DNA from 2 places in the Actinoplanes octamycinicus genome. Region 2 is predicted to be linked to the other one. Evidence: riboswitches for the same ligand, from Rfam matches in the RefSeq annotation. Region 2 holds a riboswitch; the other holds the start of a gene.
What was found. A riboswitch is a leader RNA that binds a small molecule or an ion and turns the genes downstream of it on or off. The one in region 2 is predicted to bind cyclic di-GMP.
Positions count from the first base shown of each region.

Region 1: it holds a riboswitch for cyclic di-GMP, as region 2 does, so the genes downstream of both, BJY16_RS00340 (Calx-beta domain-containing protein) here and BJY16_RS11710 (hypothetical protein) in region 2, are expected to answer to the same signal.

Region 1 is NZ_JACHNB010000001.1:83,000-90,902, reverse strand. Features, by position in the region: gene BJY16_RS00345 (Calx-beta domain-containing protein) at 1-4,710, shown strand, start outside; cyclic di-GMP riboswitch class I at 4,879-4,957, shown strand; gene BJY16_RS00340 (Calx-beta domain-containing protein) at 5,078-7,903, shown strand, end outside.
Region 2 is NZ_JACHNB010000001.1:2,579,341-2,587,243, reverse strand. Features, by position in the region: gene BJY16_RS11725 (nitrate- and nitrite sensing domain-containing protein) at 1-1,891, opposite strand, end outside; gene BJY16_RS11720 (hypothetical protein) at 2,435-3,856, shown strand; gene BJY16_RS11715 (ribonuclease domain-containing protein) at 3,972-4,400, shown strand; cyclic di-GMP riboswitch class I at 4,654-4,728, shown strand; gene BJY16_RS11710 (hypothetical protein) at 4,762-5,157, shown strand; gene BJY16_RS11705 (DUF5305 family protein) at 5,267-7,903, shown strand, end outside.

The DNA of each region.
Region 1 (7,903 bases), 2.5 Mb from region 2:
CCGGCCGTGATGACCGGGTGGATGGGGGAATTCGCCGAAGGTGACGCCGACACGCACACCGCGACTCTGGCGATCACCACGGAACCGGCTCCGGCCGAGCCGGTCACCCTGCGTGTCTCCGTTGAAGAGGACGTCAACGCGGCGGACAACGGGGGACGCGGCCACGCGACCGCGGGTGTCGACTTCGACCCGGTCGCCGAGACCGACGTCGTCTACGACCCCGACTCCGATATCGGTGCGGCAACCGTCGACGTGACGATCCACGGGGACAAGCTCTTCGAGCCCATGGAGACGTTTTCCGTGGTGGTCGACGGGGTGGCTCACTCGGTCATCCTGACGGACGACGACATGCCGGCGCTCACGCCGGTGGGATTCACCAAGAAGGAGGGCTCGACGGTCGATCTCAGCGCCACGGTGAACGATCCGGTCGACGAGCGGACCCCGTTCTACGCCCATGTGATCACGGATCAGTTCCCGGGTGAGGGGCCTGCCGCGAAGCCGGCGGACATCGACGCCTCTCGTCTGGTGGAGTACGGGTCCATCGAGCCCGGGCAGAACACCATCGACCTCGGCTCGATCGACCTGCTGGCCGACAAGACCGACGAGTTCGACGAGCAGGTCATGATCGTTGTCGGGGTGGGCGGACAGGACGGCTTCGGCGTGATCGGGACGATCCAGGACGCCGACGACGAGCTGCCGCCGACGATCGTGGCGTCCCCGCCCGGGGACATGGCGATGCGGGAGGGCGCGTCCTACGAAGTTCCGTTTGACCTCGAGTTCGGTGATGGCAACGAGGCCACCAAGACCGAGAAGCCGGTGTCGGCGAGCTGGACGCTGACCCCGGGAAGCGCCACCGAGGGCGACGATTACCAGGAACCGGCCACCGGCCGGGTGGACTTCGACCCGTCCGGCCGGGGAACCGTGCACTTCGCCACCGTGGACGACGATGATTGGGAGTCGGCTGAGACGGTCTCGCTCAGCCTGCAGGACCCGGAGAACGCGAGCGGGGTCCCCGACAACCCGGTCACGCTGACCATCACCGACGACGAGAGCTACGTCGCGCCGGAGTACACGATCACGCCCGAGGTGGCGGCCACCGAGGGCCAGGAAGGGCCCGCCCGCTTCCGGGTCACCCTGGCCGAGCCGTCCGACCAGGACGAGTTCTTCGACGTCTACTTCACCGACGACAGCACCGGCGTGGGCGACTACTCCGCACCGATGAAGCTCAAGATCGATGCCGGCGCCGAGTACGCCGACGTGGACGTCTTGATTCTTGATGACGCGGCCTACGAGGCCACCGAGACGGCGACCGTCAAGGTACAGCTGGACGGGGAGGAGAGCGGACAGTCCGGCGCCCTGACGATCGCGGACGACGACGACGCCCCGGAACTGACTGTCTCGTCGTTCGACGAGGAGGAGGGTGCCACCGAGGCGCTCGGCGCCACCGTGCGCAACACGGCGCAGGACGCCATTCCCTGGACCGCGAAGGTGGAGGGTATCTCTGACTCTCCGGCAGAAGCCGGCGATTTCACCACCGACGGATTGACGCTTTCCGGCTCACTTCTTCCGGGTGACGCCCGCATCGATCTGGGCAACACCGACCTGGCGGTCGATCTGACCGACGAGTTCGCCGAGAAGGTCCGCGTCACGATCGACCTGGGTGCCGACGGTTCGCTGGGCCACTACTCGGCGGAGTCGACGATCGAGGACGGGGAAACCGAGCTGCCGCCGAACGTCGTGGTGCCGACCGAGATCGAGGCAGTCGAGGGCCAGACGACCGAGCTTGTCGCCGATCTGGATTTCTCCGCGGACGGCAATACCGCGGTCAAGACCGAGAAGCCGATCGTGCTGCTGCCCGACCTCTCTTCCGAGACGGCCACCGAGGATGTCGACTACCAGGGCTTCATTTTCGGCTCGCGGCAGATCACGTTCACGCCGCCGTCGGCGCAGGAGTCCTTCGGGATCGAGGTGTTGCCGGATGACGAGGCAGAGAACGGCGAGACGGTCACGGTTCGGCTGAGCCAGGGCGGGGACAGCGCGAACGCCACCGCGATCACCCCCTCCAACGAGGTCACCGTGAAGCTCGTCGACCCGGCCCCGCCGACCGGCTTCACCGTCACCTCCGAGGTGACCGCCGTCGAGGGCCAGGCCGAGCCGGCCCGCTTCACCGTGCAGTTGGACGAGGCGGCGCAGGTGGACACCTACTTCGACGTCACGCTCACCGACGAGAGCACCGACGCGGGAGACCGCACCGAGCCGCCGATGAAGTTGAAGATCGACGCCGGCCGGGACAGCGGAACGATCGACGTGCCGATCCTCGGTGACTCCATGTACGAGGCGGTCGAGAAGGCCGGCCTTCAGGTGGTGCAGGACGGTCAGGAGGCCGGCCAGACCGGCACCCTGGTGATCACCGACGACGACCCGGCGCCGACGATCGCGCTGAACGCGGTGGCGGGCGCGGAGGGCGGCACCATCGACGTCGTCGCCACGCCGACCGGCGTCGCCCAGGACGACATGAAGTACTCGCTGATCCCGATCGGTGACGCCGCCAACGGCGCGAACGCCGCCGAGTCGAACGACTACAGCGCCTCCGCCGACTTCGCCGTCTTGCCGGCCGGCAGCACCGGCCCGGTGACGCTGAAGACGATTTCGCTGCTCGACGACGCGATCGACGAGCCGGTCGAGACCCTCAAGGTGACTGCGGACAACGTGACGCTGGAGCCGGGTACGGTCGCCCCGGTCGAAACCCGCTACACCATCACCGACGACCCGGCAGATCTGCCGCCCACGGTCAGCCTCGGCGACGCCGTCGTGCCGGAGAACGCCGGGTTCGCTGACGTGCCGGTCCGGTTGACCTTCACCGGTGGGAACGCCGCCACCTCGACCGAGCAGCCGGTGTCCATCAGCTACCAGGTCCTGCCGGGCACCGCTAACGCCGCGGACTATCTTGCCGACGGGGTGGCCTCGCTGACCGTGCCTGCCGGCCGGCCGGAGGACACCATCCGGATCCCGGTCGTCGACGACAGGCTGCGGGAGAAGGCGGAGGCCTTCCAGGTCCAGGTGCTCTCCGTCGGGCCGACCGGTGCGACCATCGGGGGCGATGTCGGTGCCGTCGTCATCCTGGAGAGCGACCTGGACGTGAAGGTTCCGTCTTTCACGGTGACCGGCGATGCGCGGGCACCGGAGGGCGGCGTCGCCACCTTCCGGATCACGCTCAGTGAACGGGCCGAGGAAGACGTCGACTTCACGATCGGCATGCAGCCGGGCACCGCGACGCCGAGCGGCAATGACGAGGGCGAGACCGACTACACCGATCCGCCTCGGACCGTGCGCATCCCGCAGGGTGCCACCAGCGCGACCGTCGACGTTCCGATCCGACAGGACACCGTCTGGGAGGGCGACGAGTCGGCCCGGCTCGCCGTGGAGGTCGCCCCTGGTGAGCTCGGTGCCGCCGGCCCCACCCAGCAGGGCCAGCTGACGATCGCGGACGACGAGACCAAACCGGTGATCACGCTGAGCCAGACCTCGGCAACGCTGACCGAGGGTGACACCTTCGAGCTGGGCGGGACGACCAAGGGGGTGGCCCAGCGAGACCTCGACTTCGATCGTCCGGTGGTGGCCAGCTCCGTCGAGAACACGGACTACGACCTCACCGACGACGACATCACCATCCCCGGCGGCACGCCCAGCGGCACCCGGATCAAGCTCGGCACGATCCACTTCAATCGGGACGCCACCGACGAGGACACCGAGACCATCAAGATCTCCTTCGGCGGCAACGTGCTGACCTTCCAGGTCGCCGACGACCCGAGCGACACCCCGCCGGCCGTCACGATCGGCGACGAGACGGTGGGGGAGAGCGACGGGTCGGCCGAGGTGACCGTCTCGCTGGTCTTCAGCGGCGTCACCAAGGCGACCGAGCGGACCATCGCCGTGCCATGGGCGACTGTCGACGGCACGGCTGACGCGGGCAAGGACTACACCAAGTCGAGCGGTCAGCTGAAGCTGACCTCGGAGTCGCCGACGGCAGTCATCCGGGTTCCGGTCCTGGCCGACAAGCGGGACGAGCAGAACCAGACCTTTACGGTACGGCTGGGAGCACCGTCCCCGACGGGCGTCACACTGGCCAAGTCCGAGGCCAAGGTCACCATCGTCGACGACGACAAGCCGTCCGCGCCCACCCTGGTCGCGCCGACCAGCGTGGTCGGCGTCGGCCGGGTGACCCTGTCCGGGGTGGCCGGGGCGAACGCCAAGGTCGAGCTGCTGACCGCGGCCGGAACCACCGGCGGATCGTTCCGGACCGTGCTGACGGCGAAGGCGGACGACGACGGCGTCTACCAGTTCACGCCGAACTTCACCCTCGGATACCGCGTGATGGCGCGGGCAAACGGGCTCAGCTCACCGATTCGCACGGTCCAGGTGAAGCAGGACCCGGCGCTGGTCGTGGTCTCCTCCTCGAAGCGCACCGTGACGCTGTCCGTCAAGGGCGACCCGGACGAGCCGGACCAGCGGGTGATCATCCAGCAGAAGGTGTCCGGCGAGTGGCGTGAGGCCGACACCGGCGAGCTCAACGGGGCCGGCAAGTTCACCACCACGCTGAAGTCCCTGAAGTCCGGCAGCACCTACGTATACCGCGCGGTGATCGCTTCCACTCCGTCCCTCGGCGTCCTCTCCGGCGCCTCGGACCCGGTGACCGTCAAGGTGAAGTGACGCTCCTCTCGGTCGTGAAGCTTTCTCCGCCGGAAAAAGGCGTTCCGCCAAAAACGGTCCGATATGCCGGTTAGATTACGGATGGCTCCGCCTCACGTGGACCTTCAGTCCCGTGTTCGCGCTGCTGAGGGCCGGTATGGCCGGCACCCCCAACCGCCCTAGGTGCGGTACCCGAACAGGCAAACCCGCCGTAAGGCGGGGACGCAAAGCCAGGGGCCTCCCCGCTGGAGGTAGCCCAGCCGCCGAAGGAGACAGGAAGAGAATGCGTCATCGACCAATCCAAACGGCGCTGCACGAGCGAGTGCCGTTCACATTCTGGGGACGTAAGCGAATCCGGCAGGTTATGACGTCTGTCGCGGTGTCGGCGGTGGCCCTGGTCCCCGCGACGTTCATTGCGTCACCGGCGCACGCCACTGTCATCTCCAACCTGACCATCAGCTCCCCCGTCGTCAACGAAGGGGGAACGGCCAGCTTCACGGTGACCTACAGTGGTTCAGCAGCATCGGCGAATAACATCGTGTTCACTACGAGCGCCGGCACGGCGACTGGCGGCGGGACCGACTACACCACCGTTCCGACGGTGCCCGGCGGTACGGGTAGCCCTGCGACCACCATTGCCGCAGGAGCTTTCCCCGGCACAACCGCCGGTGGTTCCGCCAACACCATCGTGGTAACCGTCCCCACGACTGCGGACTCTTCGGCTGAAGGCCCTGAGACGTTCAATCTGGTCGCCACGGAGGCGAACACCGGCTACGTGACCAGCGCGACGGCGACGATCGCCGACACGAAGGTCAATAATCTCACCGTCAGCCCCGCTGGTGTCTGGGAGGGGGGAACGGCCAGCTTCACCGTCACCTACACCGGGACCACCTCGTCGGGGAGCATCGCCTTCGGTACGGTCGGGAGCGCCGAGACCCCGAGTCTCACGGCCACCAAGGGAACGGACTTCACCGGGACGCCGAGTATTGCCAGCTACACCTTCCCCGGCACGGCCGCCGGTGGCACCAATACCATCACCGTGACGGTAGATACGACGGCCGACTCCCCTGGCGAAGGTGCCGACGAGACGTTCCAGTTGACCGCCACGGGTGCGAGTGGCACGTCAACCGGGACCGGGACGATCTGGGAGCCCGACGCGACCAACGACATCGTCCTGGGTGGTGCGACCACGGTCGCGGAGACGGCGACCAGCGGTACCCAGAAGACGGTGACGATCACCGCGACCTCGACGAATCCGGCGCCGCACGACGTCACCATCCCGGTCCAGACGGCCGACTTCGCGGGAACCAGCTACGCCACCGACATGGCGACCTCGCAGGGTGGCGCAAACCGGGACTACACGGCGTTGGCGGCGGACGCGGTCATCACGATCCCGGCGAACGAGACGTCCGGGACGGCGACGGTGACGCTCTGGGATGACAACTCGGACGAGACGGACACCCAGTACTTCGTCGTCAAGAAGGACGCCAGCCGCCCGACGCTCGGCGGCGCTGTGGTCAGCGCCCAGAGCTCGGTGAAGATCGGGATCAAGGACGACGACGCCGTTCCGGTCGCCACCATCGGCGACGCGCCGACGGCGGTCGAGGGAAGCCGTCTCATCTTCCCGGTCAACTTGACAAACCCTTCCGAGAAGGGCGTGCCGCTCGACATCGCGGTGGCCGGTGACACCCTGGGCGGGACCGCGTCCGCTGCGATCGTGGGATCGACCGACAATGGGTCGACCACTGACGTTGTCGCCGCGGCGTCGTCGGTCACGGTGGCGAAGTACGCCACCTCCACCAACCTGTCCTTGACGACCACGACCAACCCGACGGGTCCGAGCGCGTTCGAGGGGCCGGAAGGCGTCAAGGTCACGATCAGCGAGCCGGTCAGCGGCGCGACCTCCACGCTCGGCACCAAGTCGACGGCGACCGGTGTGGTCACCGATGCCGGTGCGGGCAAGACGCTGGTGTACTCCAAGAACACCCCGAACGGCACGGACTCCCCAACCAACCGGACGTTCGCCGAGGGGAACGTCGGCTCGTCGGACAAGAAGATCTACATCCATTTCGACACCAACTCCCCGCAGGACGCGGTGCTGAACTACACCTTCGTCGACGGTACGGCGAAGAACGGGGTGGACTACAAGGGCGCGGCCGGCACCGTCACGGTGCCGAAGGACGCGACCAAGGACGTCGCCATTCCGGTGACCATCATCGGTGACACGAACGCCGAGCCGGACGAGACCTTCAAGCTGTCGTTGACCAGCCCGTCCGGAGTGGTGGACGAGAGCTCGCTGGGCGAGCAGAGCTTCACCATCGACGACGACGACGCGGCGCCCACCTGGACCACCGCGGACGTGAAGGTGCAGGAGGGCAACAGCGGTTCGACCCTGGCCCGGGTGCCGGTGACGCTCAGCGGCCCGGCCGCCGTCGATCTCGTCTTCGACGCCACCTACGCGCCTGCGGGCAGCGCCACCTACCAGGGGTCCGGCGCGGGATCCAACGACTTCGACCACCCAAGCGCCACCTCGGTGACGATCAAGGCCGGCGACACGGTCGGGTACTTCGACCTCCCGGTCTACGGGGACGAGGTCTACGAGCGGGACGAGACGTTCAACGTCACGTTCGCCTCGAACGCCGGCAACTCCACCAACGTCACCACGTCGACGGACGTCACCCAGAAGGTGGCGCGGGTGACCATCGCGAACGACGACGCCATGCCGAAGCTCACCTTCGCGCAGGGCACCGTCACCGAGGGTGGCAGCATCGCGGTGACCGGTACGGTCGTCGGCATCTCGCAGTACACGTACCACATCGGCTTCAGCGTCGGTGGTGGTGCTACCGACCCGGCGACCGCGGGTGCCGACTACAAGGCCGCGGACGCGCTCGCGACCTTCGACGCCGAGATCCGACCGGGTGAGAAAGGCCTGTTGACCACGGGCGGCGGCAACTTCGCCGCGCAGTCCGGCGGCTACTCGGCGCCGGCGATCGACATCCTGAACGACGACATCGACGAGCCGACCGAGACGCTGGTCATCACCGCCAGCGAGATCACCCCGATCCCGATGGGTTTCGCGCCGTCGTCGACCACCGTCAAGATCGCTGACGACCCGATGGACCTGCCGCCGGCGGTGTCGATCGCGGACGCCACGGTGAGCGAGAACGCCGGCAACGCGGAGATCCCGGTCAACCTGACCTTCACGGGGGATGCC
Region 2 (7,903 bases):
TCCCGCCGTCCCGGCTGGGCAGCAGCCGTACGCCGATGCCGTGCCGGGCCGCCAGCCGGGCGATCACCGCGAACCCCATCAGCCGGAAGGCGCTGGCGTCGACCTCGGCCGGCTCGGCCAGCCGCCGGTTGATCAGCTCCAGTTGCTCCGGGGTGATGCCCAGGCCGCGGTCCTCGATCTGGAGCACCGCGTGGTCGCCGGAGCGGCGGCCGTGCGCCATCACCACGGTGGTCGGCGGGGAGAACCGGGTGGCGTTGTCGAGCAGCTCGGCGACCAGCCGGACCACGTCGTTGACCGCGGCCGCGGTGACCGAGACGTCGGTGTCGATCGCGCCGAACTCGATCCGGTGGTACAGCTCCACTTCGGACTGGGCGGCCCGCAGCGCGTCGATCAGCAGCGCGTCCTCGCGGCGCGGGGCGCCCACGTCGGCGCCGGCCAGCACCAGCAGGTTCTCGTCGTTGCGGCGCATCCGGGTGGCCAGGTGGTCCAGGTCGAAGAGCTTGGCCAGCCGCTTCGGGTCCTCCTCGGTGCGCTCGATCCCGTCCAGCTCGCCGATCATCCGGTCGACCAGCGCCTGGCTGCGCCGGGCCAGGCTGAGGAACATCGCGGAGACGCTGGTGCGCAGCGCGGCCTGCTCGGCGGCGACCCGGATGGCCTCCCGGTGCACCATGTTGAACGCCTCGGCGACCTGGCCGAACTCGTCCCGGTCGGCGAGCCGGATCGGGTCCCGGGTCTGCGCGATGATCTGGTCGACGACGCCGGCGTCCAGGCTGTCCACGTCCTGCAGCCGGTGCACCGCGTCCGGCAGGTCCCGGTTGGCCACGGCGAGCGCGCCCTCGCGCAGCCGGCGGACCGACAGGTGCAGGGTCCGGGCCAGGTAGACACCGAACGCGATCGCGGCGAGCAGGACCAGCAGCACCACGACGAACTCGACGGTGGCCTGCCGGGTGGTGCGGTCGCTGTCGTCCTGGGTGAGCCGGACCGCGTCCGTCTCCAGCTGGGTTCCGGTGGCCCGGAGCAGGCTCAGGACCTCCCGGTACGCCGTGGTCAGCTCGGCCGCCGAGACCGCCGCCGGCCCGGTCAGCCGGGTGACCAGGCCGTCCGCCCGGGCCACCACGGCGTTCGCCAGGGCGGCCTCGACCAGCCCGGCCTGGTCGGCGGTGGCGATCTGCCGGAGGTCGTCGAGCGCCTCCTGCCGGGCCGCCTGCGCGCCGATCAGCTCCTGCTGCCAGGTCCCGCTGAGCAGCCCGGTGATCTTGACGGTGTAGGCGGCGGCCTCCTGGTCGGCGGCGGCCGCCTCGATCCGGTTGAACGCGGCGAGCGTACGCAGCCCGTCGGCCACCGTGCCGGGCTCGGCGACCTGGCTGAGCGACTCGTCATAATCGGACAGGCCGTCGAGGATCATGTTGTACCGCTGGACCGCGGAGGCCACCGTCAGCTTCTCCCGGGCGGACACCTCGTCCCGGGTGCCGGCGAGCGTGCCGAGCCGGTCCTGGATCAGCTGCAGCCGGTCGCGCACCCGGGCCGGCATCCGGCCGGCCTCGCCGCGGTGCCCGCGGAAGGTGGTGATCTGCGCGTCGACCGCGGCGGTGGCCTGCCGGTACCCGTCCGGCGACGCGTCCGGCGCGGCCAGGTAACCGGCCGCGGCCATCCGTTCCCGGTGCACCAGCCGGGCCAGCTCGGCGACGTCGTTGCCGAGCACGGTGAGGTCGGCGACCCGGCCGGAGTCGGCGGCCCGGCCGCGTACGTCCACCAGCCGCACCGAGGCCAGCACCAGCACCGCGGCGATCGGGATGATCAGCAGGGCGGCGAGCTTGGTGCGGATGCCGGTGTCCCGCAGACGGGAGAAAGGACCACGTCGCACAGCCAGGGTCGAGGATCCCGTGCTCACGACATCTCCTTCGCGGACGCCGGCGCGATGCCGTTCGAGGGCTGCGGCCCGGCCCCGTCCGTAGCCCGCAGAAAATTCCGTGCCGATTTCGGCACGGCGGCGATTTCATCAGAACCCCGGCCGGTTTGGGAAGCCTGGATCCTCCCGGAAACCACCCGGCTGTCCGAGTGCCACCCCGGGGCGGAACCCGGTCCCGGCCACCACCAACGCGTTGACGTGCGCGAATGTCTCATCGGCGACCGCCGGAACGCCTCCGGCCACCGGACACGATCACGATTCCAACCACTATGTGAGAGCCCCGTCCCGCTCGCTGACCGAATCATGGCTTCTGAGCAGGGGTCTCACATTCGCAATAATCAGCACGACGCGACGGACTCGTTGTCCGTGCCGGACAGTGTCCACTCTGGAGGGTACGTGGCGCAACTCACCGATCGGTCGCTCCGAACTAACCGAGAGTGACTGATCTTGGTCAGACTTTAGGCTGTCTTAAGAAGCCGACTCCCCACTGGCGGACCGGCCACCGCATTCCGTAACGTGCCCGGCATGGCATTTCGGAGCTGGGTGAAGTTGCTGGCCACCACCGCCACGGCAGCAGCGGTGATCGGAGCCGGCCAACTCGGCATCGCCTACGGTCTCGGCATCGTCCGACTGGACCGCGTCCTCGACATCACTGCGCGTAACAACTGGACCGCGCAGCTCGCCTGGGTCGCCTGGATCACGATGACCGCCGCCGCGCTCGGCGCGCTGGTCGCCACCGGCATGCGCCCGCGCTGGCGCCCCCGCCCGGTCGGCCCCGGCGGCGCCCTCGCCATGGGCATCGCAGCCGGCCTCGGCTCGCTGGCCATCCTCCCGCTGACCACGCAGCCGGCCCGGGCCGCGCAGGTCGCCGGGGTGCAGCCGGTCTTCGTGATCGGCGCGGCCGTCGGGCTCGGCGCGGCGGCCGGCATCTTCGCCGCCTGGGCCGCCGCCGCCAAGCCGGTGGCCCGCTGGAGCATCGCCACGCTGAGCGTGCTGGCCTGGCTGGTCGCGCTGATCTCGATCGGCCCGTCGCTGCTGCCCGGCCGCACCCCGATCGCGATCCGGCTGGGCGTGCTCGACGGCAGCCTGATCCCGTCCGCCGTCGCCGGGCACACCGCCTTCCTCACCATGCCGACGTTCGCCCTGCTGGCCGGCCTGGTGGTCGGCTGGGTGGCACGCGGGCGCAAGCTCTCCACCCTGGCCGTGGGGCTGGCCGGGCTGGCCGGTCCGGCGCTGCTCACCATGGCGTACCTGATCGCCGGCCCGGAGACCGGCTCGGCCGGCTTCCAGTCCGACCCGTACTGGGCGGCGATGACCGCGTGCGGCGCCGGCGTGCTCGGCTCGGTGCTGTCGGCGATCGTCCGCAGCGCCCCGGCCGCCGCGCCGGTGGACGCTCCGGCGGCAGCCGAGCCGGCCGCCGCGCCGCTGCCCAAGCGGGACGCCCCGGAGCTGTCGGCCATCGCGCTGGCCGCGGCGGCCGCCGCGCAGCGCCCCGAGGAGCAGCTGCGGCCGTCCGACACCGGGGTGCTGCCGGCCGTGCCGGGCACGCCGAACAACCCGTTCTCGGCCGGCACCGGCAGCCCGTTCCGGTCCGGCGCGCCGTTCCCGGCCGAGCCCACCCCGACCCAGGCCCGGCCCCAGGCGCCCGCGCCGGCCCAGGCCCCGCCGCAGGCACCGGCTCCGGGCAACCCGCCGCGCTTCTCCGGCCAGCAACCGACGCCGTCGTCCGGCGGGCGGGGCGGCTGGCGGTCGCGGCGCTCGGCCGCCCCAGCGCCGGCCCCGGCCCCGCCGCCGGCCGGCGACCGGTTCGACGGGTTCGCGGCCGGTCAGCCGGTCAGCGCCGCCCGCGGCCCGGTCGTCGAGCCCACCTCGATCAGCGGACCGGCCCGCCGGCCAGGATCGGAAACGGACTATGTCGATTGGGTGAGCGGGCTCGGCGGCCAGTAAAACATTCGTAAACTCCGATGAAATGATGGGACCGGGAGGTACCGCCGGGCGGCTCGGGCCGAAACGATGACCGATGTCCGGGCTTCATCCCCTCTCCCCGCATCGGAGTTCGAACATGAACCGCCCCCTGCCCCGCGTCCGCCGGCTGCTGCTCAGCCTGGCCGCGGTGATCGGCCTGGCCGGCACCGCGCTGATCGCCCCGGCCGTGGTCGCCCCGACGCACACCGCCGCCGCCCAGGCCGCCGTCTACTCGAGTTGCACGATCAGCCGCTGCTCGGCGGCGCGCACCGCGTACACCGGCTGGAAGTCGCTCGGCTGGCCGCTCAGCGCCGGCTGGTACTCCTGGCCCTACGGCAACTACAACTACACCGGCGGCACGTTCCAGAACCGCGAGGGATACCTGCCGTCCGCCACCTACAACGAATATGACGTGTATTCCCGGGCGAAGGGCGCTTCGCGCGACGCTTACCGGATCGTGGTGAACCGGAGCACCAAGGTCGCCTACTTCACCCCGGATCACTACGTGACCTTCTACAAGCTCTGACCCCATTTTTCGTACGCCCTGAGCACCCGCGCGGCAATCGTCTCCGGACGGCTGCCGCGCCGTTTTGTCGCCCGGATCGCCCTCGCTGCCCGTTTTCCGGACGCCTTTCGCAACCGCCGCGCACCCGATAGCACCGCGTCGGCGCTCAGGTGCCCGAATGGGAAAAGTCAGTCCAGTAAATGTCGCGCTAACCCTCACCCGCCCCCCGGCACCGACCGAATCATCCAGTCGCCAGGGGATAACGACGTCCGCTCGGCGAGAAGGGCAAACCCGGCGCGAGCCGGGGACGCAAAGCCACAGGACCCACGAGGTCGGCTGGGCTACCACCGAACGAACAGGGAAACGATCACATATGCGTAACATGCTGCAGCTTGTTGGCGGCGTCGCCGTCGCCGGTGCCGTCGCCGCCGGTAGCACCGCCTTCACCGCCGGCAACGGCCTCGCTTCGACCCCGACTGCTGTCGTCGTCGGTGGTGAGCTCGCCGCCCCGATCACGGTGAGCGGGGCAACCATCAACACTCTGACGTTCACCCACGCCGCCAGCCCCAACTCGGGCACGATCACCGCGATGAACATGGCCCTCGTCAAGGACGACGGAACCACGGCCATCACCACCGGGACGCTGACCGTCACGGTGACGGCGACCGGCGGGACGACCACCGCGTTCGCGTGCACCCCGGGCAACCCGTTCGTGTGCGACCCGGCCGCCGACTGGACCGGGATCACCGCGATCTCGGCCAAGTACGTGGAGCCGTGATCCTGACCTGATCTCCGGCACGGCGTTCCCGCAGCGAGTACCGTCGAGGTAACTCGATGCAAACCTGCGCCTGACAGGAACCGCCATTCCGAGGATCAGACGTTTAGCGATGGCCGCCATCTCGTTGATGGCGGCCATCGGCGTATGGGCAATCGGTACGCACCGCATTTCCTACGTCATCACCCACGGTGTCAGCATGGAGCCCGTCTACCATGCCGGCGACCTGGTGATCGTCGCTAAGTCGAAGACCTACGAAGTCGGCGACATCGCCGCATATTATGGAGCCGGCGGGCAGGTACAAATACTGCACCGCATCATCGGTGGTAACGCTGAGACCGGGTTTGTCTTCAAAGGAGACAACAAAGAATCTGTCGACGGCGACAACCCCACGGCGGACCAGCTGATCGGCCATGCCGTCCTTCACGTCCCCAAGGGCGGCACCTGGCTCAAGCCGATGCTCAGTCCGACCGGCCTGGGGATGCTGGGCTTCCTGTTCGTCGGCGGGGCAGGCGCTGCGAAGACCCGTCGTGACCTGGCGCGTGGGCGACGCAAGAAGAGAGCGAAGGGCATGTCTGGCAAAGGCGGCTCTTGGGCAGCGGCGACGGCCATCATCAAGGCTGTCGCTCGCCTCCACCCGATCCTGCGAGTCTTCGCGGCGCTGACTGCTCTCTGCACAGCCGCCGGGCTGATTCTCGGCGTGCTCGGATGGATGAAGCCGGCCACCCAGTCAGCGCCGAACGATCCCCGGGCCGGGGAATCGCTGACGTTCTCCTATTCGGCGGAGGTCGAGGCCTCGGCGGCATATGACGGAGACGTCGCCTACTCCCCCGACCCGATCTATCGGAAGCTGGCCGACTTCGTCAACCTGCAACTGCAGTACCTGGGAGATCCCGGTCGGATCAGCGTCGACGCGCGGTTGTCGTCACCGGCCGGCTGGCACACGACGATGCAGCTCTCCCAGCCCCGGCAGTTCACCGCCGAGCGCTACACCGGAACGGTTCTTCTCGACCTCGCCGGCATCGACGAGCGGGTCAAGGCGGCGTCCAAGGCGATCGGCGTGGACCTGGGCCAGATCACCATCGTGGTCACCGCGCACGTCCAGCACGCCGGCGGTGTCGCCTTCGAGCCGGAACTCTCCCTCACCCTCAGCCCGGCCCAACTGTCCCTGACCAACGGGCCGGGCAGTCTGCTGGTCAGCGGATCCGGCCCGACCACGGGCGGCGGCATCTATCCGCGGCAGATCAGTGTGCTGGGGCGCGACCTGATGACCGCGGCGGTCGCCCGCTCGTATGCGATCCGGCTGTTGCTCATCGCCCTCGTCGGGATCATCGGCATCGGGTTCGCGGCCTTGCGGAGTGTGCCGCTGGCTACCCGGGCGCAGATCCAGCGGCGGTACGGGCATCTGCTCGTGCCGATCGAGCCGGTCGGGAAGCAGAGCGAGCCGGTGGTGACCGTGGCCAGCTTTCCGGCGCTGGTGAAGTTGGCGGAGAAGTACGGGCAGATGATCCTGACCTGGACCCGGCCGGACGGTGCGGATGACTTCGTGGTCCGGGACGACGGGGTCGTCTATCGGTTTCGGATCGCTCCGACGCGGCCGGCTACCGCGAAGCCGCCGCTCTCCGGCATGCCGCACCCGGCCCGCCGCGCCCAGAAGTCAGCCGCTCTCGACATCGCCTCGGTCATCAACGCTCCCGCCCCGTCGCCGGCGCCCGCGACCGAACCCCCAACGCCGGAACCCGCGACGGAACCCGCAGCAGACAAGGCGGAAGCCCGGCAACCGGCCCCTGCGGCAGCCCCCGCCGCAGCCCCGGAGCCTGACAAGCCGGAACCCGACAAGCCGGAAGCCCCGACCGCGGCAGCCACCGAACCTGACAAGCCGGAACCCGGCGAGCCGGAAGCCCCGACCGAGGCAGCCACCGAACCTGACAAGCCGGAACCCGGCGAGCCGGAAGCGCCGATCGCGGCAGCCACCGAACCGGATACCTCGGCAGCCACCGACCCCGACGTCCCTGGCGCAGAGATCGCCGACCCGAAAGCCCCCGAGCCAGAAGCCGTCGAACCGGAAGATTCGAAGGACGAAAAAGCGGAGCCCCAGATCGGCGAGGCGGCGGCCCAAAGAGCGGCGATCACAGAGGCCCAGACTCCGGAGGCGCCCGGGCGGGAGGAACACGCTCCCGAAGCTGACGCTGTTCGGAAAGAAGCGGCTGAGGAGTCAGCTCTCACTGAAGAGCCAGCGGGCGACGAGAAGCAATCCCCGCTCGAAGAGACGACGGCTGAGCACGGCGAGTACAAAGTGGAGGACGAGGCTGCCGGCAAGGATGAGGTCGCAGAGGCGACTGATGCTTCTGGAACTGCTGAGTCGAAGGTCTCGACCGAGTTGGTGAGGCTGGCAGACGTCGAGAGATCCGTCGCTCCGGAGGAATCGGAGGCGCTGGCTGCTGATGAGGTCGCGGTCCCTCAAGCCGCGACCGCTCAAGAAGGCCCCGCTCAAGAAGGCCCCGAGAAGCCGGCCATCGCCGAGGACGCCGCACGGGAAGCCGAGGGCCAAGTTGTATCGGAGGCGGCGGCTCCGCCGCAGACCAAGGCACCGCGGAAGACAGCGGCCAAGGCGCCGCGGAAGACCGCCTCCACGCGAGCCAAGACCGCGCGGAAAGCGGCCACCCCCACGGCGGCCGAAGCCCCGCCCGCGGTTGTCGCCGCTTCCGAACCGCGTGAGCGGGCAGCGCCCGCGGAGGATGCCACAGCG